Regions from separate parts of the Cyanobium sp. NIES-981 genome, predicted to be linked through region 2. Evidence: predicted binding sites of a transcription regulator. Region 2 holds the regulator's gene; the other holds the start of a gene.
The links. The regulator HrcA, encoded in region 2, represses chaperone genes, less so after heat shock. The targets are predictions, from matches to a motif close to TTAGCACTCNNNNNNNNNGAGTGCTAA.
Positions count from the first base shown of each region.

Region 1: groES (co-chaperone GroES) is a predicted target of HrcA. The motif match lies at 9,895-9,921, and genes of this name have one in related genera.

Region 1 covers NZ_LT578417.1:2,569,786-2,581,233, reverse strand. Annotated here, with positions in the region: gene ald (alanine dehydrogenase) at 1-184, opposite strand, end outside; gene CBM981_RS12995 (NAD+ synthase) at 254-1,957, opposite strand; gene CBM981_RS12990 (nicotinate-nucleotide adenylyltransferase) at 1,957-2,574, opposite strand; gene CBM981_RS12985 (GTP-binding protein) at 2,571-3,929, opposite strand; gene CBM981_RS12980 (CNNM domain-containing protein) at 3,926-4,942, opposite strand; gene CBM981_RS12975 (aminopeptidase P N-terminal domain-containing protein) at 5,059-6,366, shown strand; gene CBM981_RS12970 (TIGR01548 family HAD-type hydrolase) at 6,338-7,108, opposite strand; gene CBM981_RS12965 (30S ribosomal protein PSRP-3) at 7,210-7,686, shown strand; gene atpC (ATP synthase F1 subunit epsilon) at 7,821-8,231, opposite strand; gene atpD (F0F1 ATP synthase subunit beta) at 8,261-9,721, opposite strand; gene groES (co-chaperone GroES) at 9,977-10,288, shown strand; gene groL (chaperonin GroEL) at 10,406-11,448, shown strand, end outside.
Region 2 covers NZ_LT578417.1:2,895,319-2,906,766, forward strand. Annotated here, with positions in the region: gene nuoH (NADH-quinone oxidoreductase subunit NuoH) at 1-592, opposite strand, end outside; gene CBM981_RS14520 (citrate synthase) at 617-1,801, opposite strand; gene sixA (phosphohistidine phosphatase SixA) at 1,895-2,383, opposite strand; gene CBM981_RS14530 (DUF3352 domain-containing protein) at 2,391-4,088, opposite strand; gene CBM981_RS14535 (rhodanese-like domain-containing protein) at 4,165-4,509, shown strand; gene CBM981_RS14540 (heat-inducible transcriptional repressor HrcA) at 4,727-5,647, shown strand; gene CBM981_RS15990 (20S proteasome subunit A/B) at 5,733-6,698, shown strand; gene trpB (tryptophan synthase subunit beta) at 6,714-7,979, opposite strand; gene CBM981_RS14555 (translation initiation factor) at 8,065-8,394, shown strand; gene CBM981_RS14560 (DUF3598 family protein) at 8,431-9,261, opposite strand; gene CBM981_RS14565 (ion channel) at 9,302-10,207, shown strand; gene CBM981_RS14570 (glutathione S-transferase family protein) at 10,209-11,162, opposite strand; gene CBM981_RS14575 (phosphate-starvation-inducible PsiE family protein) at 11,319-11,448, shown strand, end outside.

The sequences.
Region 1 (11,448 bases), 330 kb from region 2:
CCCGGTTCACCAGGCGGGCACCGGCGGCGGCGAAGTCGGTATCGGCGATGCCCGCCCCCAGCCCGGCGCCGGCCTCCACCCGCACCTCCATGCCCTGGGACACCAGCTCCTGCACCCCATCGGGGGTGAGGGCCACACGGCGCTCGTCGCGCTTGATCTCACGGGGCACACCGATGCTCGCCATGGGGGCGGTGAGCGTTGGAGCCGAAGCCTGGGAGGCCATCAAACGCAGGAGGCGCCCCACCAGCCTGGCTCAGCCAGCGGCGATCGGCATGCGCCAACCGCTGTCGAAGGCGTGACCGCTCACCTTCAGCACGGGCGCGGCCTGCCGGCGCTTGAATTCAGCCCGGCGCAACAGCAGGCCCACCTGCAGCGCCAGTGGCCCGAAGCGGGGTTCCGCAGCCAGCTCTTCAGCGCTGCGGCGCTGTTCCACCAGGGCCTCGAGCAGGGGGTCGAGCTCGGCGTAGTCCGGCAGGGAGTCGCTGTCGCGCTGGTCGGGCCGCAGTTCGGCGCTGGGGGGCTTGCTGCGGATGGCCAGGCCGATCAGCTCCCCCTCGGCGGGCAGGCCGACGTCTCGGCGGCAGGGCATGGAGGCCGGGCTGTCGAGCCAGTCCGCCAGGGCGAACACGGTGGTTTTGTAGAGGTCACCGATCACGGCCAGGCCGCCGTTCATGTCGCCGTAGAGGGTGCAGTAGCCCACGGCCAGCTCGGATTTGTTGCCGGTGGAGAGCAGCAGCTGGCCCTCCTGGTTCGCCACGGCCATCAGCAGGGTGCCGCGGATCCGCGACTGCAGATTCTCCGCTGCCAGCCCGGTGGGGGCATGGCCCAGGGCGGGCTGCAGGGCCGCATCGAAGCCGCCCATCAGCGGACCGATCGGCAGGGTGCTGGTGGGCAGGCCCAGGCGATCCGCCAGTGCCAGAGCATCCGCGATCGAGCCCTCCGAACTCCAGGGTGAGGGCATCAGCAGCGCGCGCACGGCGGCAGGCCCCAGGGCGGCGGAGGCGATCACCGCCACCAGGGCCGAATCGATGCCGCCGCTCAGGCCGAGCAGGCTCCGCTGGAAGCCGCACTTGCCGGCGTAGTCGCGGACACCCAGCACCAGAGCGCGGAACAGCTGCTCCATCGGAGCCGGCAGCACCGCTGCAGGGGGGGGCGGGCTGCCGGCAGACGATGCAGGGCTCCACAGCTCCAGGGCTTCCCGGCAGCTGGGCAGCTGGCACAGCACCGCCCCAGTGGAGCCCACCACGAAGCTGGCCCCGTCGAAGACCAGCTCGTCGTTGCCGCCCACCTGGTTCACGTACACCACCGGGCAGCCGAGCCGCTGGGCCGCCCGGGCGGCGAGGGCCTGGCGCAGGTCCGCCTTGGCCGGGTTGAACGGTGAGGCGGAGAGGTTGATCAGCACCTCCACCTGCCGGGCCTGTAGCGCCGCCACGGGATCGGGGCCGGCCAGGCGCTGCCCCTGCAGGTCCTCCTCCACCCAGAGGTCTTCGCAGATGGTGAGCCCCAGGCGCCACTGGCGGGCGCCCCTGCCGAACGCGAGCACGGCAGGCTCCGTGCCGGGGCGGAAATAGCGCTGCTCATCGAACACGTCGTAGGTGGGCAGCAACTGCTTGCGGGCCACCACCCGCCAGCCGGTTCCCTCCACCAGGGCCAGGGCGTTGTAGAGATTGGGCAGCTCCCGGCTGCCGCTGGCCTCGGCAATGCCCACCAGCACGGCCGGCGCACCTTCGCAGCCGGCCAGCTCAGCGACCAGCCTGTCCAGCGCGGTGGCCTGGGCGGCCAGACGGGCCTGATGGAACAGCAGGTCCCGCGGTGGGTAGCCCCAGAGCGAGAGTTCGGGGGTGAGCACCAGATCGGCCTGGGCAGCGGCGGCCTGCCGGCAGGCCTCGAGGATCAGCTGCCCATTGCCGGCCAGATCTCCCACCAGCGGGTTGAGCTGGGCCAGGGCAAGGCGCATCAGGAGGGATCGGCGAGGCCGTAGAGATTGTGCTCCAGCAGCACGGGCCACACACTCGCCGGAATCTGGCGGGGATCCGGCTGCAGGCGCAGGGCGGAGCTGGCCGTGGGCGGGATGGCCAGGGGCAGCACCTGCAGCTGGGCGCCGAGGGCCCGGAGGGGCTCCAGTTCGGCGCTGTCGACCGGCCAGCCCTCCCGCGGCACGATCGCCAGGCGGCAGCGCCGCAGCACCGCCTGGCCCTCCTTCCAGCGGGGAATCTGGGGGGCCAGATCGCTGCCGACCACGAACACCAGCTCCCGGCCCGGCCAGGTCTGCGCGGCCCGATCGAGGGTGGTGATCGCCCAGGGACTGCTGAGTTCCTGGTGCTGCTCCAGGCGGGGATCGGCCAGACCCCTCACCAGGGCTCCGAGCAACGCCGCCCGCTCCGCCAGGGGGGCACCGTGCTGTTTGAGCGGGTTGTCGCTGGCCCAGGTGGCCACCCTCGGAAAGTGGTCCAGAAGCCCCCGCAGCAGGGCCTGGTGTCCCAGGGTCGGAGGATCGGCACTGGTGCCGAACAGGGCGATCACGCCGCGGCTGGAGTTCGGCTCCAGGCTGGCTTCGGCCGGGGGGGCGGTCACGGCAGCAGGCCCTCCCCGAGAGCGTTGCCGCGCCCTGGAGTCAAGCGGCTGCCGTCCCTCTCCGGCCAGCGGCCGAGCCAGCGGCGCGCGCTGGGGTCGCTGGCGGCCAGCCGCCGCAGCAGGGCTCCCGGGCGGCCGCCGCGTCTGGCGCCGCGCATCAGTTCCAGGGCCGCCAGCTCGCCGGTGCGCCGGGTGGTGTGCACGGCCAGGGCCGCCTGGGCCACCGCCACCGGCGCCGCGGGGGCCAGGCTCAGGCCGCCGGTGAAGGGGGCCGCCACCAGCAGCACCTGGCGCAGCCCGCCCAGCAGGGCCTGAATCCCCAGCTGGGCGCCGCCCAGCAGGGCGTTGTGCCCCGACAGGCGGGTGAGCAGCTGCCGTGCGGCGCCGGCCCCCATCGGCAGGCCGTACAACCGGCACAGCTGCATCACCAGGGCCGTATCGCAGGCGAGGCCTCCGGCCAGATCCAGCAGCACCAGCGGATTGACGGCCACGCCGGTGGCCTTCATGGCGGCGAAACGGCCGATCAGCCCCTGGGCCGCCCGGCGGCTCTGGCGCAGCCGGTGTTCCTGAAGCACCTGATGGAACCGCTCGGCACTGCGCAGGCTGTTGATGGCCAGCAGCAGTTCGCCGTGGCCTTCCAGCAGAGCGATCAGGGCCTGCCGCAGGGGGCCGACAGCCGCTGGACGCAGCTCGGAGCGCACCCGGCCATCGGGCATCAGCCGGGCCTGGCGCGGGGCCGCGGCCACCGCGATCAGCTCCAGCGCCCTGGCCTGCGGCGGCAGCCGGCGCCGGATGCTGGCCAGCAGGGCGGGCAGTTCCTCCTGCGGCCAGCAGTCGCAGCGGTTCAGCACCAGCAGCAGGGGCTTGCCGCTGGCGCGCAGCACCTCGAGGGCCTCCAGTTCCACGCGGCTGAGATCGGCATCCAGCACCATCAGCACCAGATCGGATCCGAGGGCCACCCGCCCGGCCAGGCGGGCCCGGGATGCGGCGCCGATCTCGTCGATGCCGGGGGTGTCCACCAGCTCCGCCCCTGCCAGGCCCGCCAGGGGCTGGTCCCACGCCGCGGCCTGCTGATGCCGGGTGCAGCCATGGGCGACATCGGTGGCGAAGACCTCCTCATCCAGCAGGGCATTGAGCAGGCTCGACTTGCCGACCCCCACCCGCCCGAACACCGCGACCCGCGGCCTCCGCTGGGCCAGGCGCAGCAGCTGTCGGTCCACGGCAGCCAGCTCGCCGGCCAGCAGGCCGGCTTCCCGACCATTCAGCTGGAGGGAGGCTCTCCATGGCTCCAGGAGCAGGCGTGCCCGCTCGGCCGCCGCCGGAGGCACAGGGGACTGGGCCGGGCCGCCGCTCATTCCCCCCGATCCTCCTCGGCAGGCTGGGGACGGCGCCACCAGCCCGCCAGCACCGCCAGCACCGCTTCGGCGCCGATCACCCCGACGAAGCCCCCGAACTCGTCCACCACCACCCTCACGCCACCGCTGTTGCGGCGGAATCCCGTGAGCAGCCGATCGGCCCGGATCATCTCCGGCACGTACTCCACCGGTTCGCTGAGGTCGTCGGGGGTGCGCTCGCCATGGCCCTCCAGCAGGGCGGTGAGCAGCCGTTCCCGGCTGGCGACACCCAGGATTTCGTCCACCTCTTCCCCGAGCACCACCCACCACGGATCGGGCGTGCAGAGCAGCAGGTCCCGGGACTCCGCCAGCCGGCTGGCTCCGCGCAGGGTGGGGGCCGCCACGCGCGGGGTCATCAGGTCCCGGGCGGTGAGGTCGTTGAGCTGGAACACCTTGGAGATCATGGCGGCCTCATCGGCCTCGATCTGGCCCCTCTGGGACCCGAGCCGGGCCAGCAGGCGGATCTCCTCCTCGTCGGTGCTGATCTCGCTTTCGGCCGTGATGGCCGGCAGCACCCGCTCCAGCAGCAGCACCAGGGGGAGCATGAGCTGGCCCAGCAGGTGCAGCGCCGGTGCCGCGGCCAGCGCCACCGGCAGCGCCAGTCTGCTGCCGAGGGCCTTGGGCAGGATCTCCCCCAGCAGCATCACCAGCAGGGTCAGTCCCACGGAGAACAGCGGCAGGGCGGGGCCCTCCACGCCGTAGCGGCCGAAGACGTGGGCCGCGTAGCCGCCCAGCATCAGGCTGCCGAAGATGTTGAAACCGTTGTTGGCGATCACCAGCACCGAGAGGGTGCGGCCCAGCCGCTGGCGCAGCTGGGCCAGCCGGCGAGCCCCCCGCACGGGCCTGGGGCGGGCCGCCAGTTCATGCAGCCGCACCGGATTGACGGTGAGCAGGGCCGCTTCCACTCCGGAGCACAGCGCCGAGCCCGCCAGCACCACCACCACCAGGAGGGCCAGAACCAGCAGGTCGTTCATTCAGGAGGACGGCCGGTGGATCGGCGGGGTGGTGGCGGGCATGGCTCCATTAAATCGGCCCGGGCCGCGGCTGTCCCACAGTGGCCGGCAGGATTGGCACAGCCTGACTCCCTGGAATGGTGATCTACGCCGAGCGTCGCGCTCGCTTTCTGCAGCAGCTGGGTGGAGCGGCGGCCGTGATTCCGGCGGCGACCCTGGTGACCCATCACGCCGACTGCGAGTACCCCTTCCGCCAGGACAGTGACTTCTGGTACCTCACCGGTTTCGACGAACCCGATGCGGTGGCCCTGTTCCTGCCCCACCGTGACGACGCGCCCTTCGTGCTGTTCGTGCACCCCAAGGACCCCACAGCCGAGGTGTGGAACGGTGTGCGCTGCGGCACGGAAGGGGCGGTGGAGCGCTTCGGCGCGTCCGTGGCGCACCCCCTGGCTGAACTGGCCCAGCGCTTGCCCCACTATCTCGAGGGTGCGGAGGGGATCGCCTTTCGCGTCGGCCGCCACCCGGCGGTGGAGCCGCTGGTGCTGAAGGCCTGGGCCCAGCAGCTCGACCGGGCTCCCCGCCGCGGCTCCGCCGCCCTCGGGCTCGTGGCGCCCTGCCCTCTCCTGCATGCCCTGCGGCTGCGCAAGGGGCCCGACGAACTGGACCGGCTGCGCGAGGCGGCCCGCATCTCCGCCGAAGCCCATGAGCTGGCGCGCCAGGTGGCCCGTCCAGGCCTGAACGAGCGCCAGGTGCAGGCGGTGATCGAGCAGCATTTCCTCGAGCAGGGCGCCCGCGGACCGGCCTATGGCTCGATCGTGGCGGGAGGCGACAACGCCTGCGTGCTGCACTACACCGCCAACAACGCCCCCCTGCGGGACGGTGATCTGCTGCTGATCGACGCCGGTTGCAGCCTGACGGACTACTACAACGGCGACATCACCCGCACCTTCCCGGTGAACGGTCGTTTCAGCGGAGAGCAGCGGGATCTGTACGCGCTCGTGCTCGCTGCCCAGGAGGCCGCCGTGGCCAGCGTGGCCCCGGGCGTCACCGCAGAAGCCGTCCATCTGGCCGCCGTGCGGGTGCTGGTGGAGGGCCTCGTCACCCTGGGCCTGCTCAGCGGCAGCGTGGACGGGATCGTGGAGCAGGGGGCCTACCGGCACCTCTACATGCATCGCACCGGCCACTGGCTGGGGCTGGACGTGCACGACGTGGGGGCCTACCGGCTGGGGGAACACCCGGTGGAGCTGGAGCCGGGCATGGTGCTCACCGTGGAGCCCGGGCTCTATGTGAGCGATCGCCTGGCGGTGCCGGAGGGCCAGCCGGCCATCGAGGAGCGCTGGAAGGGCATCGGCATCCGCATCGAGGACGACGTGGCCGTGAGCGATCGCGGTCATGAGGTGCTCACGGCCGCTGCCCTCAAGAGCCTCGCGGCGATGGAGCGATGAGCCGCGAGGGAGCGAGCAGGCGCTCGAGGCTCTCCAGCACGGAGCCCGTGCTGGAGATCACGGCATCCGCTCCCGACTTCCTCAGGCTGTCCTCGTAGCGGCGGCGGGCCAGGGACGACCCGTGCAGGTGGGGCGGCGCCACTGCCAGGGCCAGGAAGGTCTGCTGCGGCTGCACCTGGCGGGCCCCCACCACCGTGAGCACATCCGCCACCGTGTCGCCCAGGTAGGCCACCGGCGGGCTGGAGCCGGTTCCGAGTTCGGTGCCCGCCAGCTGCCTGGCCAGGCGCAGCAGTCCCGTGGGATCCGGCTTGTCGGGGGCGTCGCCCATGGCCACCAGGGGCGGGTCCGCCAGGCCGAGGCGCTCCTCCAGCACGTAGCGGGCCGAGGGGGGTTCGGCACCACTCACGAAGCCCCAGGCCACATCGGCCCTGTCGAGCTGCTCGAACAGCACCGGCTCCACCAGCAGGGGCTCATGGCCGATGAAACCCGTCCACTGGAGAGGGTCGCCCAGGGGATCGCCGCCGAAATAGAAGCCGCTGAACACCCCGATCAGCGAGTCGCGATCCGGCAGTGGGTCCTGGCCGTGGCGACGCAGCAGCTCCAGGGAGGCGTCCCAGTCGTTGTTCCAGCGGCCTTCGGCCTTGAGGCCATCCACGGTGGCCGCGTCGGGCAGCCAACCGCTGTAGTGGCGCACGGTTTCGGCCAGGGCGCGGCGGTAGCTGGCTGCCACATCCCGGATCACGCCATCGATGTCGAACAGCAGGACGGCGCGCGGAATCAGGGGAGGGGTGCGGCTCGGCTGATAGGTTAGTTGTTTGACTTTCTGCCTTGAGCGCCGACACCATGACAGCCACCGAGAGCGCCGCCGGCGCTGCCGTGAGCGATGCGCCCGAGGTGGCGGCCGCCACTGAAGACAGCGCCTCCCAGGGGCGTCCGGTGATGCGTGGTGGCAGCGCCGCCCTGGCCTCCGCCACCATCGATGAGGACGGCGTCCCCTCCGGTTACACGCCGAAGGCGGATGAGGGCCGTTTCCTGCTGAAGATCCTCTGGCTGCCCGAGAACGTGGCCCTCGCTGTGGACCAGATCGTGGGCGGCGGCCCGAGCCCCCTCACGGCCTATTTCTTCTGGCCCCGGGAGGATGCCTGGGAAACCCTCAAGACCGAGCTGGAGGGCAAGAGCTGGATCACCGATAACGAGCGGGTGGAGATCCTCAACAAAGCCACCGAGGTGATCAACTACTGGCAGGAGGAGGGCAAGGGCAAGAGCCTCGATGAGGCCAAGCTCAAGTTCCCCGATGTCACCTTCTGCGGCACCGCCTGAATCCTGGTCACCACTCCAGGGCCTTGGCCCCCTCGTTGTTTCGAGGGGGCTTTTTCATGGCGCCATGACATGATCGCGGCATGAAAAAGGGCCATGGTGTCCATGGCCCGCAGTGATGCACCAGGGAGGGAGATTCAGCTCTGGCCCCGGGTGGCCTGCAGCCAGGCCCTTGCCTTCGCCAGGGCCTGCTGGGCCTTGAGCTTCTCGGTGCTCGGACTCTGGCCTTCGAAGGCTGCGGCAGCCTGCTGGGCAGATTCGAATTCCGCCTGGGCTGCGCTGGCGTCGATGCTGCTGCCCAGCTCAGCCCCGTTCACCAGCACGGTGACCTCATCGGACTCCACTTCAGCGAAGCCACCCAGCAGGGCGATGGAGGACCAGCCCCCTGCCCCGCGGAGCCTCATCACGCCGGTATCCAGTGCGGCCAGCATGGTGACGTGTCCCGGAAGGATGCCCACCTGTCCGGTGGTGGTCGGCAGAATCACCTCGTCAGCGCTGCCGTCAAAAACGCTCTGGTCTGGGGCCAGAACTCTCAGGGTTAAAGACATCGTGAGACCTCAGGATTGACAGGACGGGTTCAACCCTTGGAATCAGCCAGGATCTTGTCAGCCTTGGCCTTCACTTCATCAATGTTGCCGACGAGGTAGAAGGCCGCCTCGGGGAGGTGATCGAGTTCGCCGGCCAGGATCATGTTGAAGCCCTTGATGGTTTCCTCCAGTTTCACGTACTTGCCGGGCATGCCGGTGAACACCTCAGCCACGAAGAAGGGCTGGGAGAGGAACTTCTCGATCTTGCGCGCCCGGTCCACCGTGCGACGGTCGTCCTCGGACAGTTCGTCGAGGCCCAGAATGGCGATGATGTCCTGCAGCTCCTTGTAGCGCTGCAGGGTGCTCTGCACGGCACGGGCGGTGCGGTAGTGCTCATCGCCCACCACGGCGGGCTGCAGCATGGTGCTGGTGGAATCCAGGGGATCCACAGCGGGGTAGATGCCCTTGGAGGCCAGACCGCGGCTCAGCACGGTGGTGGCGTCCAGGTGGGCAAAGGTGGTGGCGGGAGCAGGGTCGGTGAGGTCGTCGGCGGGCACGTAGACGGCCTGGATCGAGGTGATCGATCCCTCCAGGGTGGAGGTGATGCGCTCCTGCAGCTCGCCCACGTCGGTGCCGAGGGTGGGCTGGTAGCCCACAGCCGAAGGCATGCGGCCCAGCAGGGCGCTCACTTCGGAGCCGGCCTGCACGAAGCGGAAGATGTTGTCGATGAACAGCAGCACGTCCTGCTTGTTCACATCCCGGAAGTGCTCGGCCATGGTGAGGGCCGAGAGACCCACCCGCATGCGGGCGCCGGGGGGCTCGTTCATCTGGCCATAGCACAGGGCCACTTTCGACTTGGAAAGGTCGTCGGCGTTGATCACGCCCGACTCCTTGAATTCCTCGTAGAGGTCGTTGCCCTCGCGGGTGCGCTCACCCACGCCGCCGAACACGGACACACCGCCGTGCTCCTTGGCGATGTTGTTGATCAGCTCCTGGATCAGCACGGTCTTGCCGACCCCGGCTCCGCCGAACAGGCCCACCTTGCCGCCCTGGCGGTAGGGGGCCAGCAGGTCGATCACCTTGATGCCGGTTTCGAACACCCGGGGCTTGGTCTCCAGCTCGGTGAGCTTGGGGGCCTCGCGGTGGATCGGGGCGGTCAGGGTGGTGCTCACGGGACCCTGCTCATCCACAGGCTCGCCGAGCACATTGAAGATCCGGCCCAGGGTGGCTTCCCCCACGGGCACGGAGATGGGGGCGCCGGTGTCCAGGGCCTCCATGCCGCGCACCAGACCATCGGTGCTGCTCATCGCCACGGCCCGCACCCGGTGGTCGCCGAGCAGCTGCTGCACTTCGGCGGTGAGGGCGATGGACTGGCCGGCGGAGTTCTTCGCCTCGATGCGGAGAGCGTTATAGATCTTGGGCAGCTGGCCGGCCGGAAATTCAACGTCGAGCACCGGGCCGATCACCTGCCGGACGATGCCTTTGGTGCCGGTGGCAGTAGCAGCAGCCATATGGATGGAATTCGGGGAGAGCGCTTGGTGGGACAGGGGTGCTGAGACGATCCCTGGCCCCGGGGGAGCCGGGCCACCTTACCACTCGGCCTTCCAGCTCCTCTGCGCGCCCATGCACGGTTCGGTCACCCGCACAGCTTCGGGGTGGTCGCCATGGACCCTCGCCGCATAGGTTGGCACTCGTGAGGGGGGAGTGCCAACTCCCCTCTTTACAGTGGCGTCTCGGGCGCCATGTCGTTGCTATCGCATCTATCCATGGCTGCTGTTTCCCTCAGCGTCTCCACGGTCAAGCCGCTCGGAGATCGCATCTTCATCAAGGTGTCGGAGTCCGAAGAGAAGACTGCCGGCGGCATCCTGCTGCCTGACACCGCCAAGGAGAAGCCCCAGGTGGGCGAAGTGGTGCAGGTGGGCCCCGGCAAGCGCAATGAAGACGGATCCCGCCAGGCTCCTGAAGTGAGCATCGGCGACAAGGTGCTCTACAGCAAGTACGCCGGCACCGACATCAAGCTCGGCACCGATGAGTACGTGTTGCTCTCCGAGAAAGACATTCTTGCTGTCGTCAACTGATCGGTCGATGGGCTCCTTCTGATCCAAGGAAGTTCTGCTTCCTACGGTCAGACATCTAAGCTGCAACCCTCAACAGACTGACCAACTCACAGTTTCCCTACGAGACATACGCCTCCCATGGCTAAGCGCATCATCTACAACGAGCAAGCCCGTCGCGCGCTCGAGAAAGGCATCGACATCCTGGCCGAATCCGTCGCCGTCACCCTGGGCCCCAAGGGCCGCAACGTGGTGCTGGAGAAGAAGTTCGGTGCCCCCCAGATCATCAATGACGGCGTCACCATCGCCAAGGAGATCGAACTGGAGGATCACATCGAGAACACCGGTGTGGCCCTGATCCGTCAGGCCGCCTCCAAGACCAACGACGCCGCCGGTGACGGCACCACCACCGCCACCGTGCTGGCCCACGCCATGGTGAAGGCGGGCCTGCGCAACGTGGCCGCCGGTGCCAACGCCATCACCCTCAAGAAGGGCATCGACAAGGCCTCCGACTTCCTCGTCAAGAAGATCGAGGAGCACGCCAAGCCGATCTCCGATTCCAGTGCGATCGCCCAGGTGGGCACCATCTCCGCCGGCAACGACGAAGAGGTGGGCCGCATGATCGCCGACGCCATGGACAAGGTTGGCAAGGAAGGTGTGATCTCCCTGGAAGAAGGGAAGTCGATGACCACCGAACTGGAGGTCACCGAAGGCATGCGCTTCGACAAGGGTTACATCTCGCCCTACTTCGCCACCGACACCGAGCGGATGGAAGCGGTGCTCGAGGAGCCCTACATCCTGCTCACCGACAAGAAGATCGGTCTGGTGCAGGACCTGGTGCCCGTGCTGGAGCAGATCGCCCGCACCGGCAAGCCCCTGCTGATCATTGCCGAGGACATCGAGAAGGAAGCCCTCGCCACCCTGGTGGTGAACCGTCTGCGCGGTGTGCTCAACGTGGCCGCCGTCAAGGCCCCCGGCTTCGGTGACCGCCGCAAGGCCATGCTCGAGGACATCGCCGTTCTCACCAACGGCCAGCTGATCACCGAGGACGCCGGCCTCAAGCTGGAGAACGCCAAGCTCGAGATGCTCGGCACCGCCCGCCGGGTGACCATCAACAAGGACACCACCACCATCGTGGCCGAAGGCAACGAGGTGGCCGTGAAGGCCCGCTGCGAGCAGATCCG
Region 2 (11,448 bases):
AGTTGCTCATCATCACCACCGCCAGCACCGCCAGGGCGAGGGGTATCTCGTAGCTGATCGACTGCGCGGCCGCCCGCAGACCACCGAGCAGGGAGTACTTGTTGTTGGAGGCATAGCCGCTCATCAGCAGGCCGATCGGCTGGATCGAGCTCAGGGCGATCCAGAGGAAGATGCCGATGCCCACGTTGCTGATCAGCAGGTGCTGGCCGAAGGGCACCACCAGCCAGCTGAGGATCACAGGGATCAGCACCAGCACCGGCCCCAGGGTGAACAGCAGCCCATCGGCCCGGGCCGGAATCACGTCCTCCTTGAACAGCAGCTTGAGGCCATCGGCCATCGGCTGCAGCACCCCGAGGGCGCCGGCGTACTCAGGGCCGATGCGCTGCTGCACGGCAGCCGAGATCTTGCGCTCCAGCCACACGTTCACCAGCACGCCCACCACGGCGGCCACCAGCACCAGCACCATGGGCAGGGGCAGCCAGAGCAGATGGGCCGCCCCCGGGCTCAGCCCCAGCCCCTGCAGGGCTGACACGAAACTGGACTCCAGGTCCAGGCCCACGGCCGTGTCCAGGCCGGTTGCAGAGCTCAGCATCGGATTGGCTCGGATCGCAGCAACTTAGCGGGCTTCCAGCGGAACCCAGTCGCGGGGATCAGCGCCGGTGTAAATCTGCGACGGCCGGAAGATGCGGTTGGCACCAAGCTGCTCCTTCCAGTGGGCCAGCCAGCCGGCCGTGCGGGCGATGGCGAAGATGGGGGTGAACAGGTCGCGGGGGATGCCGAGCTTGCGGTACACCAGGCCCGAGTAGAAGTCGACATTGGGATAGATCCCTTTCGGCCCCAGGCGTTCAGCGGCCACCTCCTCCAGCTTGCGGGCCAGGTCGTAGAGGGGATCGTGGCCGAAGCGGTCGAACAGCTGCTCGGCCAGCCCCTGCAGGATCACGGCCCGCGGATCCTTCACCTTGTATTCGCGGTGACCGAAGCCCATGATTTTCTGCTTCTGGGCGATGGCCTGGTCGAGCCAGGGTTCCACCTGGTCGTCGCTGCCGATCGCCTCCAGCATGGCCAGCACATCCTCATTGGCGCCGCCGTGCAGGGGACCGGCCAGGGTGCCCACGGCCGAGGCCACCACCGCATAGGGATCGGTGAGGGTGCTGGCCGTGACGCGGGCGCTGAAGGTGCTGGCGTTGAGGCTGTGCTCGGCGTGCAGGATCAGGCAGGCATCGAAGATGCGGGCCGCCAGGGGGTCGGGCTCCTGTTCGGTGAGCATGTACAGGAAGTTCGAGGCGAACGCCAGATCGTCGCGGGGCTGGATCGGATCCTGCCCTTTGCGGATCAGCTGGAACGCCGCCACCATCGTGGGGATCTTGGCGATCAGCCGCACCACCGCCTCGGCGATGTACTCCGGGTTGTCGAGGGCGCGCCTCGAATAGAACAGCCCCAGCGAGGCGGCGCTGCTCTGGAGCGCATCCATCGGGTGGCCGGTGGCCGGGAAGCACTTCATCATGTCCCGGATGCGGAAGCTCACCCGGCGGTGCATCTGCACCTCGTGCTCGAACTGGCGCAACCGCTCGGCGGTGGGGAGCTCACCCCAGATCAGCAGGTAGGTGGTTTCCAGGAAGGTGCTGTGGGCCGCCAGCAGGCCGGCGTCGTAGCCCCGGTAGGTGAGCCGCCCCTTCTGGCCGTCGATGTCACAGATGGCCGACTGGGTGGCCGGCACCCCCTCCAACCCAGGCCGGAACGGCGGTGCGGCAGCGGCACCAGCGGTGCTGCCGGGGACACTGTCGCTGACGCTGCCTGCCATGCCGGGAGGAACACAAGTGGCCAGAACCTACGGCTGGGACCGGTGGCCCCGCCGTGCCCGGCCACACCGGAGTGGCAGCGGCCCGGCGCCCGCCTAGGTCCCCAGCAGCTGCCGCGGCCCAATCAGCAGACGCAGGCGCCAGGGACCCTCCAGCGAGGCGGACGAGGACTGCAGCCAGGCCAGACCCGCCTTCTTGAGCAGGAGAGTCCCTGGCGCCGCCCCGATCAGGTGGGCCGCCAGATCCCCGAGATCCGGCTCATGGCCCACCAGGACCAGCCGCGCCTCCGCGGGGAGCCCGGCCAGCTGGCCCCGCAGGCCGGCCAGGCCAGACCCTCCCGGCTCCAGGGCGGCAGCCTCCTCCAGGGAGGGCGCCAGCCCCGCCTCGACGGCCAGCGCCGCGGTCTGGCGGGCCCGCACCAGGGGGCTGGTGAGCAGGCGATCGGCCCGGAGATCCAGCGCCACCAGCCTCTCCACCACAGCCCTGGTGCGCTCGACACCCTCGGCCGTGAGCGGCCGCAGGGCGTCGGGACGATCCGCTCGGCGTTCCTCGGCGAGGCCATGGCGCAGCAGGAAGAGGTTCATCCTGCGCTCAGGCGTAGCGCAGGGCGGCCACCAGATGGACGCCAGGGCCGGGGCCCGCTGCGGGCTCCAGCGCCAGGGCCAGCCCCGTCACCGGGGTTTCGAGGGGCTGACCGGCGAGGCCGGCGAGCAGGCGCCAGGCCGGCCACCGGCGCAGGGCCGCCTGGGCCGGGCCCCCATCGGAGGCCCACTGCAGCGGAGCGCCGGGAAGCCCCAGGCCCTCCAGGGCCCGCCACTGCGGGCGGGGGCCCGCGCCACCCGCCTGCCGCTCCTCCAGCACGGCCAGGGTCTGGCCCCACCAGGCCTGGGCGCCCTCAACCTGCCGGGCACCGGCAACGCTCACCGCCAGCTGGGTGGTGGCATCGCGCCGGCGGCGGGGACGGGGAAGCGCGTCGAGATGGGTCCACACCTGCAGGCTCTGGTGGCTGGGTCCATCAAGGCTGGAGGTCACCAGGCCCAGGGGCCCGAGGGCCGGCTCCAGCACGGTGGGATCGGGATCCCCGGCCGGTGTGGCGATCAACCAGCCCAGGGGACCACGGCTCCACAGCAGGGGGCCGGAATCCTCAGCGGCCAGCAGGGCCGGCAGGGGGCCGTCGGTGTCGGGATCCAGGCTCCGCTGCAGCAGGGCGCGCCAGGGGGCGGGCCAGTGGGCGGGATCCTGCAGCAGGGCCACCGTGTGCAGCTCCCCATGCAGCCCTGCGGTGAAGGCGGCGGCATGCTCCGGATCCAGGCGCGACGACCAGGCGCGCGGAGGCCCGGGCAGGGAAGCCGGGGAGGGATCCGGCGGGGAATCCAGGGAGGGATCCAGCGAAGATGCCGAGGGGGTCGTGGACTCCTGCGGATCGGCCGCCAGCGCCACCAGGGCCTCCAGCTGGAGCTGGCGGCCCCGGGGCGAGAGGGCCGCCACCACCGACTGGATGCCCCCGCCAGCCCCCCCCTGCGGTGCTGGCGGGGGAAGCCCCAGCCAGGATTCCAGACCTGCAGGACGGACATGCAGCAGCACGGCACCACGGGCAAGGCGCCCCAGTGCCTGCCGGAATGCCGGATCGGCGGCGAGATTCAGCTCATCGATCTGGGACACGTCCAGGGCCTGCTCCAGCACCCCACGCCCGGAGGCCAGCAGAACCAGGTCGTCATCGATCAGGGCCGTGGCGATCGGCACGGGCTCACGGCCCACCAGGGCGCCCTGGCCGCTGATCAGGCCCATGCCGCGGTAGCTCGACACCTGGAGACCAGTGCCGGCGAGGCTGCGGGTCTGCCAGAAGCGCTGCAGAAAGCGGCGGGCTCCATCCCCGTCCCGGCTCTGCAGGGCCAGCAGCCAGCCGTCCGGGGGTTGGCCAGGCTCGCTGGCGAGCAGGGCCACGCCGGTTTCCCCCCCCAGCCAGCCGGCCAGCTCGCCGCGGTAGTCGAGTCCCGCGGCGGCGAAGGCTCCATCCCGCAGCCGTGCCACGGCCTCGGCGGCCTGGCGGCGTTGGCGGGTGGGCGCCAGGGCCCTGGCGTAGTCGACCGGCAGCTCGGCATCCGCCTGCAGGAAGAGCCCCAGGGCCGCATCCCGCGGCACGAAGCGAGCCGAGCGGGGCAGGCTGGGCGCCTGGACCTGGAGCTGCAGTGGGGATCGCTGCCAGAGCAGCCAGCCGGCCGTCAGGGCCAGCCCCAGCAGCGACAGGGTCACGGCCAGCACCACCGCCAGGAAGGGGCGGGTCCTCATCCGTTCAAGCGGGCATGGATGCGCCCGGACATGCGCCCAAAGCAGGATGGCCCCATCCTGCACCGAACCCACGCCCGTGCCCACGCCCGTCAGCATCACGGCCCCTGCGCTGCACCAGCGCCTCGAGGCCGGAGAGGCCATCCAGCTGGTGGACGTGCGCGAGACGGCGGAGCTGGAGCTGGCGAGGCTGCCCCACCCGGTGATCCACCTGCCACTGAGCCAGTCGGACCTCTGGCTGAGCCGGCTGGAGCAGACGCTCGAGCGCGACAGGCCCGTGGCCGTGCTCTGCCACGCCGGCATCCGCAGCTGGCAGTTCGCCTGCTGGCTGATGGAGCAGCACCACTATCCCCACGTCTGGAATCTGGTGGGCGGGATCGACGCCTGGAGCAACCAGGTGGATCCGACCGTGCCGCGGTACTGACCCGCAGGAGCGAAGCGCAGGAGTGAAGCTCGGGGCTGAAGCGGGGTGTGCGCCGCGTTACTGACCCCACACGCTCTGGCCCGACGGCCCCTGCCCCTCCCTACCATCCGGCAACCCCCCGCGGGCGGCTGGGTTGACCCGGAACCACTCCCCCCGACAGCTCTCCCGACGCCAGCAGGAAGTGCTGCAGCTCGCCGTGCGTCACTACGTGGACACCATGGAGCCCGTGGGCAGCAAGACCCTGGTGCGTCGCTTCGGTCTGCCCGCCAGCTCGGCCACCGTGCGTTCCGCCATGGGGGCTCTCGAGCAGCGGGGGCTGCTCACCCAGCCGCACACGTCGGCCGGCAGGGTGCCGAGTCAGCAGGGCTACCGGGAATACGTGGACCGGTTGCTGCCGGCCCCGGGGGTGGCGGCGCAGCAGCTCGAACGGGAGCTGGCCGGGCTGAGCCTCACCTGGACGGCGCTCGACGATCTGCTGCTGCACCTCAGCCGCCGTCTGGCGGACTTCACGGGCCTGCTGAGCCTGATCACCCGGCCCCAACGCCCCCAGCAGCGGCTGCAGGAACTCCGCCTGGTGCCCAGTGGCGATCGTCTGCTGGTGTTTCTGGTGGAAGGTCCGGCCAGCGGCGGCAGCCTGAATCTGCGGCTCCCCCCGGAGGCCGCGACCCAGCTCAGCCGGCTGGAATCCTGGACCAACCGCCAGCTGCGCGCCCATCCCGAGGCCCCCATCCCCTGGCACCTGCTGCCGGCGGAGCTGCGCCGCAGCGGCGATCTGCTGCGCCAGGCCCTGGACGTGCAGAAACCGCTGCACAGGGAGGGCGGCTCCGCCGTGGCGAGCGGCCTCGGCGGTCTGCTGGCCCAGCCGGAATTCAGCCAGACCGCCAGCCTGCGCCCCCTGGTGCAACTGGTGGAGGACACTCCGCAGCAGCTGCTCGGCCCCCGGGCCGATGCGATCTGGATCGGTCAGGAGCATCCCCACGGTGCCCTGGAGCGCTGCGCGGTGGTGCAGGCCGCCTACGCCACCGGCGATGGCGCCCATGGCCACGTGGCGCTGGTGGGACCGATGCGGATGGCCTACGCCACGGCCCGGGCGGCGGTGCAGTCGGTGGCCTCCACCCTGTCGCGACTGCTCAGCTGACCCGGGCAGCACCTGGCCGTCCTGTGATCCGGAGACCGGGAGGGGCGATCATCAAGGACCGCAGGTTTCCTTCCAGGTTCCAGGCATGACTTATTGCGTCGCATTCCTGCTGGATGCCGGACTGGTGTTCGCCTCGGATTCGCGCACCAACGCCGGGGTCGACTACATCTCCACCTACAGCAAGATGCACGTGTTCCAGCCGGCCCCGGACCGGCTGTTCGTGCTGCTGGCGGCCGGCAATCTCGCCACCACCCAGGCGGTGCTCAACCAGATCCAGCGGGATCTGCGCCGCCATGGTGTCGGACCGATGGGCAACGCCGTCCCGGGCATGCCGGTGGGCAGCGGCCCTGGCATCAGCGGCGAGGCGGGGGACCCGCCACTGCAGACCTCCGTGTTCGTGGGGCTGAGCGATCCGGCGCCCGCGGCCGTGACCGTGGCACCGGAAGCCGGCCAGCCCATGGGCACCAGCACGCCGCCTTGCCGGCCGCCTGCGGCCATCCCCCCGCCGGAGGAGGACGGCGAACCCGCCAATCTGGTGACGGCCCGCTACCTGTTCGAAGCCGCCGACTACGTGGGCCGCATGAGCGTGGCCGTGCAGGACCAGCACAAGGCCTCGCTGCACCAGTCCGGAGCCAGTGCCGAGGCCAGCTTCATCCTCGGCGGCCAGATCGAGGGCGATCGGCATGGCCTCTACCTGATCTACCCCCAGGGCAATGCGGTGATGGCCACGCGGGAAACTCCCTTCCTGCAGATCGGCGAGAGCAAGTACGGCAAGCCGCCGCTCGATTTCGTGGGCCATTGCGGCCTGTCGCTGGAGGATGCGGCCCGGCTCTGCCTGATCTCCCAGGTGATCACCCGCCGCTCGAACCTCTCGGTGGGCCCGCCCTTCGAGCTGGCGCTGATGCCGGCCAATGGCCTGAAGATCACCCGCCGGATCAAGCTGGCCAAGGGGGCACCGGAGATCGGCCGCTCGATGCAGGTGTGGGCGGCCTGCATGCAGGAGGGCCTGCGCCGGCTGCCGCGCTTCGCCTGGGAGGAGGACCCGCTCTGAGCGCAGCGGCCGCGCTCAGCCGCCCAGCTGGGCGCCGAGGCGATCGGCCACGGTGTTCACGTCCTTGTCGCCGCGGCCGGAGAGGTTGAGCACCACCTCGGTGCCCGGCGCCAGGGTGGGGCAGAGGGCATCGAGGGCGGCGAAGGCGTGGGCGGTTTCCAGGGCCGGGATGATGCCCTCCAGTTCGCTCACCAGGCGCAGGGCCTGAAGGGCCTGCTCGTCGGTGACGGCCAGGTACTCGGCCCGGCCGATCTCCCGCAGATAGCTGTGCTCGGGGCCCACTCCCGGGTAGTCGAGGCCGGCGCTGATCGAGTGGGCCTCCTGCACCTGGCCCTCGCCGTCCTGGAGCAGCAGGCTCATGGCGCCGTGCAGCACCCCGATCCGCCCCTCGGTGATGGTGGCGGCATGGCGGCCGCTGGCCACCCCCTCGCCGGCGGCCTCCACGCCCACCAGCCGCACGGCGGTGTCCTGCACGAAGGGATGGAAGAGGCCCATGGCGTTGGAGCCCCCGCCCACGCAGGCCACCAGCACATCCGGGAGCCGGCCGAAGGCGTCCTGGCACTGGGCCTTGGCCTCCTTGCCGATGCAGGCATGGAAGTCGCGCACCAGCATCGGGTAGGGGTGGGGGCCGGCCACCGAACCGAGGATGTAGTGGGTGGACTCCACGTTGGTCACCCAGTCGCGGATGGCCTCGCTGGTGGCGTCCTTGAGGGTGGCGGTGCCGGCCGTGACGGGCTGCACCGTGGCGCCCAGCAGCCGCATGCGGAACACGTTGAGGGCCTGGCGGCGCATGTCCTCGGCGCCCATGTACACCACGCACTCGAGACCGAAACGGGCGCACACCGTGGCGGTGGCCACGCCGTGCTGGCCGGCGCCGGTCTCGGCGATCACCCGCTTCTTGCCCATGCGCAGGGCGAGCAGGGCCTGGCCCAGGGCATTGTTGATCTTGTGGGCGCCGGTGTGGTTGAGGTCCTCGCGCTTCAGCCAGAGACGCGGCCCTCCTTCGGGGCGGGCGTAGTGGGCGGTGAGCCGCTCGGCCTCGTAGAGCGGCGTGGGCCGGCCCACGTAGGTGCGCAGCAGGTGATCCAGCCGGCCGGTGAAGGCGGGATCGGCCCAGGCCTCGGCGGCGGCGGCCTCCAGCTCCGCCAGGGCCGGCATCAGGGTTTCGGGCACGTACTGCCCGCCGAAGCGGCCGAAGCGGCCGGCCGGGTTCGGACGCACCTCGGGCTGCAGGGAGGCGGCGGTGAGCGAGGAGGCGGCAGAAGGAACGGTGCTGGTCACGCGCGGGCCACCGGAATCATCGGATCGCCTCAGCGTAGGCAGCAGGGCTGAGAGAAGATGGGCGCGCAAGCGGGGGCGGGATGCGATGGGCACCAAGGGGGGCTGGCAGGAGTTCGGCAGCCTCAGCCAGCCGGCCAGCCTCGAACGCCCTGACTCCGCTCCCCTCCCGAAGGTCCAGCAGCGCGTGCGGGTGCAACGCACCAGGGCGGGCAAGGGCGGCAAGCTGGTGACGGCCATCACCGGCCTCGAGGCCGGGGAGGCCGAGCTCAAGGCCCTGCTGAAGCAGCTCAAGGCGGCCGCCGGCACCGGCGGCACCCTCAAGGCCGGTGGGATCGAACTCCAGGGGGATCAGGTGAGCGTGGCGCTCGCTGCCCTGCAGCAGGCGGGGTATCGGCCGAAGCAGGCCGGAGGCTGATCCCAGCCCTGCCCCCCGGTCAGGGGGACATCGGTTTCAGGCCACCCGGGTCTCGATCAGGTGGCTGGCGGACACCCATTCACCGCGATCGTTGTAGCGGCGGATCAGGCGCTGCCGTTCGGTGGGGGAGCTGAGCCAGCCCGCCTCCACCGTGAAACCCTCCCGGTGGCTCACCTGCAGCGGCACCAGGCTGGAGCCGCCATCGGGCAGAAGATTGAGCTGCCGGGGCCGGGAACCTCCGATCGCCACGACGGAGCCCTGCAGCCTTCCTTCCAGCACCTCCGGCGTCCCACCCAGCTCGGTGGTGAAGCGCAGCCCCTGCCCCGGCAGTGCCTCGATGCTGGTGCGGCACTCCGCCTGGCTCGGCACGGGCCAGTCGGCCTCCACCGTGGCCGCCTGGCCCACCCACGTGCCCACCAGCTGCTCCGGGCTGAGGGCAGGACGCTCGACGGCCTGACTGCCGGCGCGGAATTCCCGGATCAGCACGAGGGATTCGAAGGCACCGCTCTCGCCGTGGAGCTGCACCAGCCGCCAGCGGCGGTCGTGGCCCACGAAGCCGAACTCGGCTCCGGAACGGGTGGCGGGAGCCACCTGGAGCGAGCCCTTGGAGAAGCTGCCGTTCTCGAAGAACACCACCTGTTTCCCCAGGGAGCGGTACTCCTGCTGGTGGTCCTGCAGGGGCGGGGTGTCGTAGCCGCCATCGCCGTAGCGGCGCAGACGGAACAGCACGCAGCGGCCCTCCTCCCGGCTCTCCAGCGTGAGGATCGAGGCCGTGGAGCCCAGCAGATTGCCCTCACGGTCGAGATTGGCGAAGCTGCCGCGCCACTCACCGAGGTTGCGGCGGAAGTTCTCCCACTGGTTGCCCATCACCGGATGCTAACGATGGCGCAGAGCGGCAACGGAGCCGATGGCCAGGGTCCAGCACCTGCGGCGCCAGCAGGGCCTCCTCACCACCCAGGGGAAACCGCGCTGGTGGCGCCACTGGCGGGAGCCCTACCTCCTGGCCCTCTCGATCTCCTGGCCCCTGTTCCTGGGCCTGCTGGCGCTGGTGTATCTGGCGATCAACCTGGTGTTCGCCGGGCTCTACCGGCTCGACCCCGGCGGACTGGCGGGCACCGCCGGCGGCAGGGCCAGCTTCGCCGAAGCGTTCTTCTTCAGCGTGCAGACCCTGGGCTCGATCGGCTACGGCGCCCTGCACCCGGTGAGCCTGGTGACCAACCTGCTGGTGACGGCGGAATCCTTCAGCGGTGTGCTGTTCCTCGCCCTCAGCACCGGCCTGGCCTTCGCCCGCTTCTCGCGCAGCAGCGCCCGCATCCGCTTCTCCCGGCTGGCGGTGGTGCACCCCTACAACGGCACGCCGATGCTCAGCTTCCGGCTGGCCAACGAGCGGGGCAACCACATCCTCGAAGCCCGGGTGCGGGCCTTTCTGGCCGTGGATGAGATCAGCCAGGAAGGGCACCGGATGCGCCGGCTGCGGGCCCTGCCCCTGGAGCGCGACCAGGGGATCGCCTTCCTGCTGGTGTGGACGGCCCAGCACCGCATCGATGCCGCCAGCCCGCTGCACGGCCTCACGCCGGACGATCTGACCGCCCGCAACGCCGAACTGGTGGTGGCCTTCAGCGGCATCGACGAGACGATCGAGCGCCCCGTGCACAGCCGCTGGAGCTGGGCGGTGGAGCAGATCGGTTACGGCCTCTGTTTTCTCGACATGGTGGAAACCGAGGGGAACCTGCACCGCATCGACTGGTCGGCCTTCGATCGCACCCGTCCCTGCCCGCTCGAGCCGCGCCGGGTGCCCCACCGCCAGGGCTGAATCAGGCGAAGCTCAGCAGCGGACCCGCCGGCACCACCCCGGAGGGATTGATGGTGGGGTGGCTCTGGTAGTAATGCGCCTTGATGTGGTGCAGGTTCACGGTGCCGGCGACGCCCGGGACGCGGTAGAGCTGGCGCACATACCGCCAGAGGTGGGGGTAATCGATCAGGCGGCGCAGGTTGCACTTGAAGTGCCCCACATACACCGCATCGAAACGCACGAGGGTGGTGAACAGACGCCAGTCGGCCTCGGTGAGGGTGGATCCGAGCAGAAAGGGCTGATCGGCCAGACGCTCCTCGAGGGCATCCAGCGTGGCGAACAGGGGGCCGATCGCTTCGTCGTAGGCGCTCTGGCTGGTGGCGAAGCCGCAGCGGTACACGCCGTTGTTCACGGTGTCGTAGATGCGCTGGTTGAGGGCGTCGATCTCGGAGCGCAGGGGTTCGGGGTAGAAGTCACCCGGAGCGGCACCAACGGCCTCGAAGGCGCTGTTGAACATGCGGATGATGTCGGCAGACTCGTTGTTCACGATCCGGCCCGATTCCCTGTCCCAGAGCACGGGCACCGTGACGCGGCCGCTGTAGTGCGGATCGGCCCGGGTGTACACGCTGTGCAGACAGCGGGCCTGATGGATGGGATCGGCAATGACCCCGTCTCCGGGCTGGAAGGTCCAGCCCTCGGCGCCCATGTGCCAGTGCACCACCGAGAGCGACACCAGCTCCTCGAGCCCCTTGATCACCCGGAAGATCGCCGTGCGGTGGGCCCAGGGACAGGCGTGGGAGATGTAGAGGTGATAGCGGCCCGCTGCGGCCCGGAAGCCCCCGTCGCCGCTGGGGCCCGGCCGGCCGTCGGGGGTGATCCAGTGACGGAAGCGGGAGGCGGAGCGCACGAAGCGGCCTCCGCTGGCGGCGGTGTCGTACCAGCGGTCGTGCCAGATGCCGTCGACGAGCAGACCCAAGCGCTTGACCCGGCGGCGCACACCGTAGGCGGCGCTCCGCTATGGAGGTCATCAGCCAGACTGATCGATGCAAGATTGACCCATAAGGAAAAGCCCCCTTAATGTTTCTTCATTCGCCCCCGACGCCGTCGTGGGAGTCCTGCCGCAGCCGATGCAATGACCACCAGCCTCTCCCCCTTTCTCCCCATGCCTGCCGCCGGCGCCGACGGTGAGGACCGCCCGCAGGCAACGACCAGCCACCCCCCGCAGGCGACGGAAGCCACCCCAGCGCCGCAGTCCGGCGGGG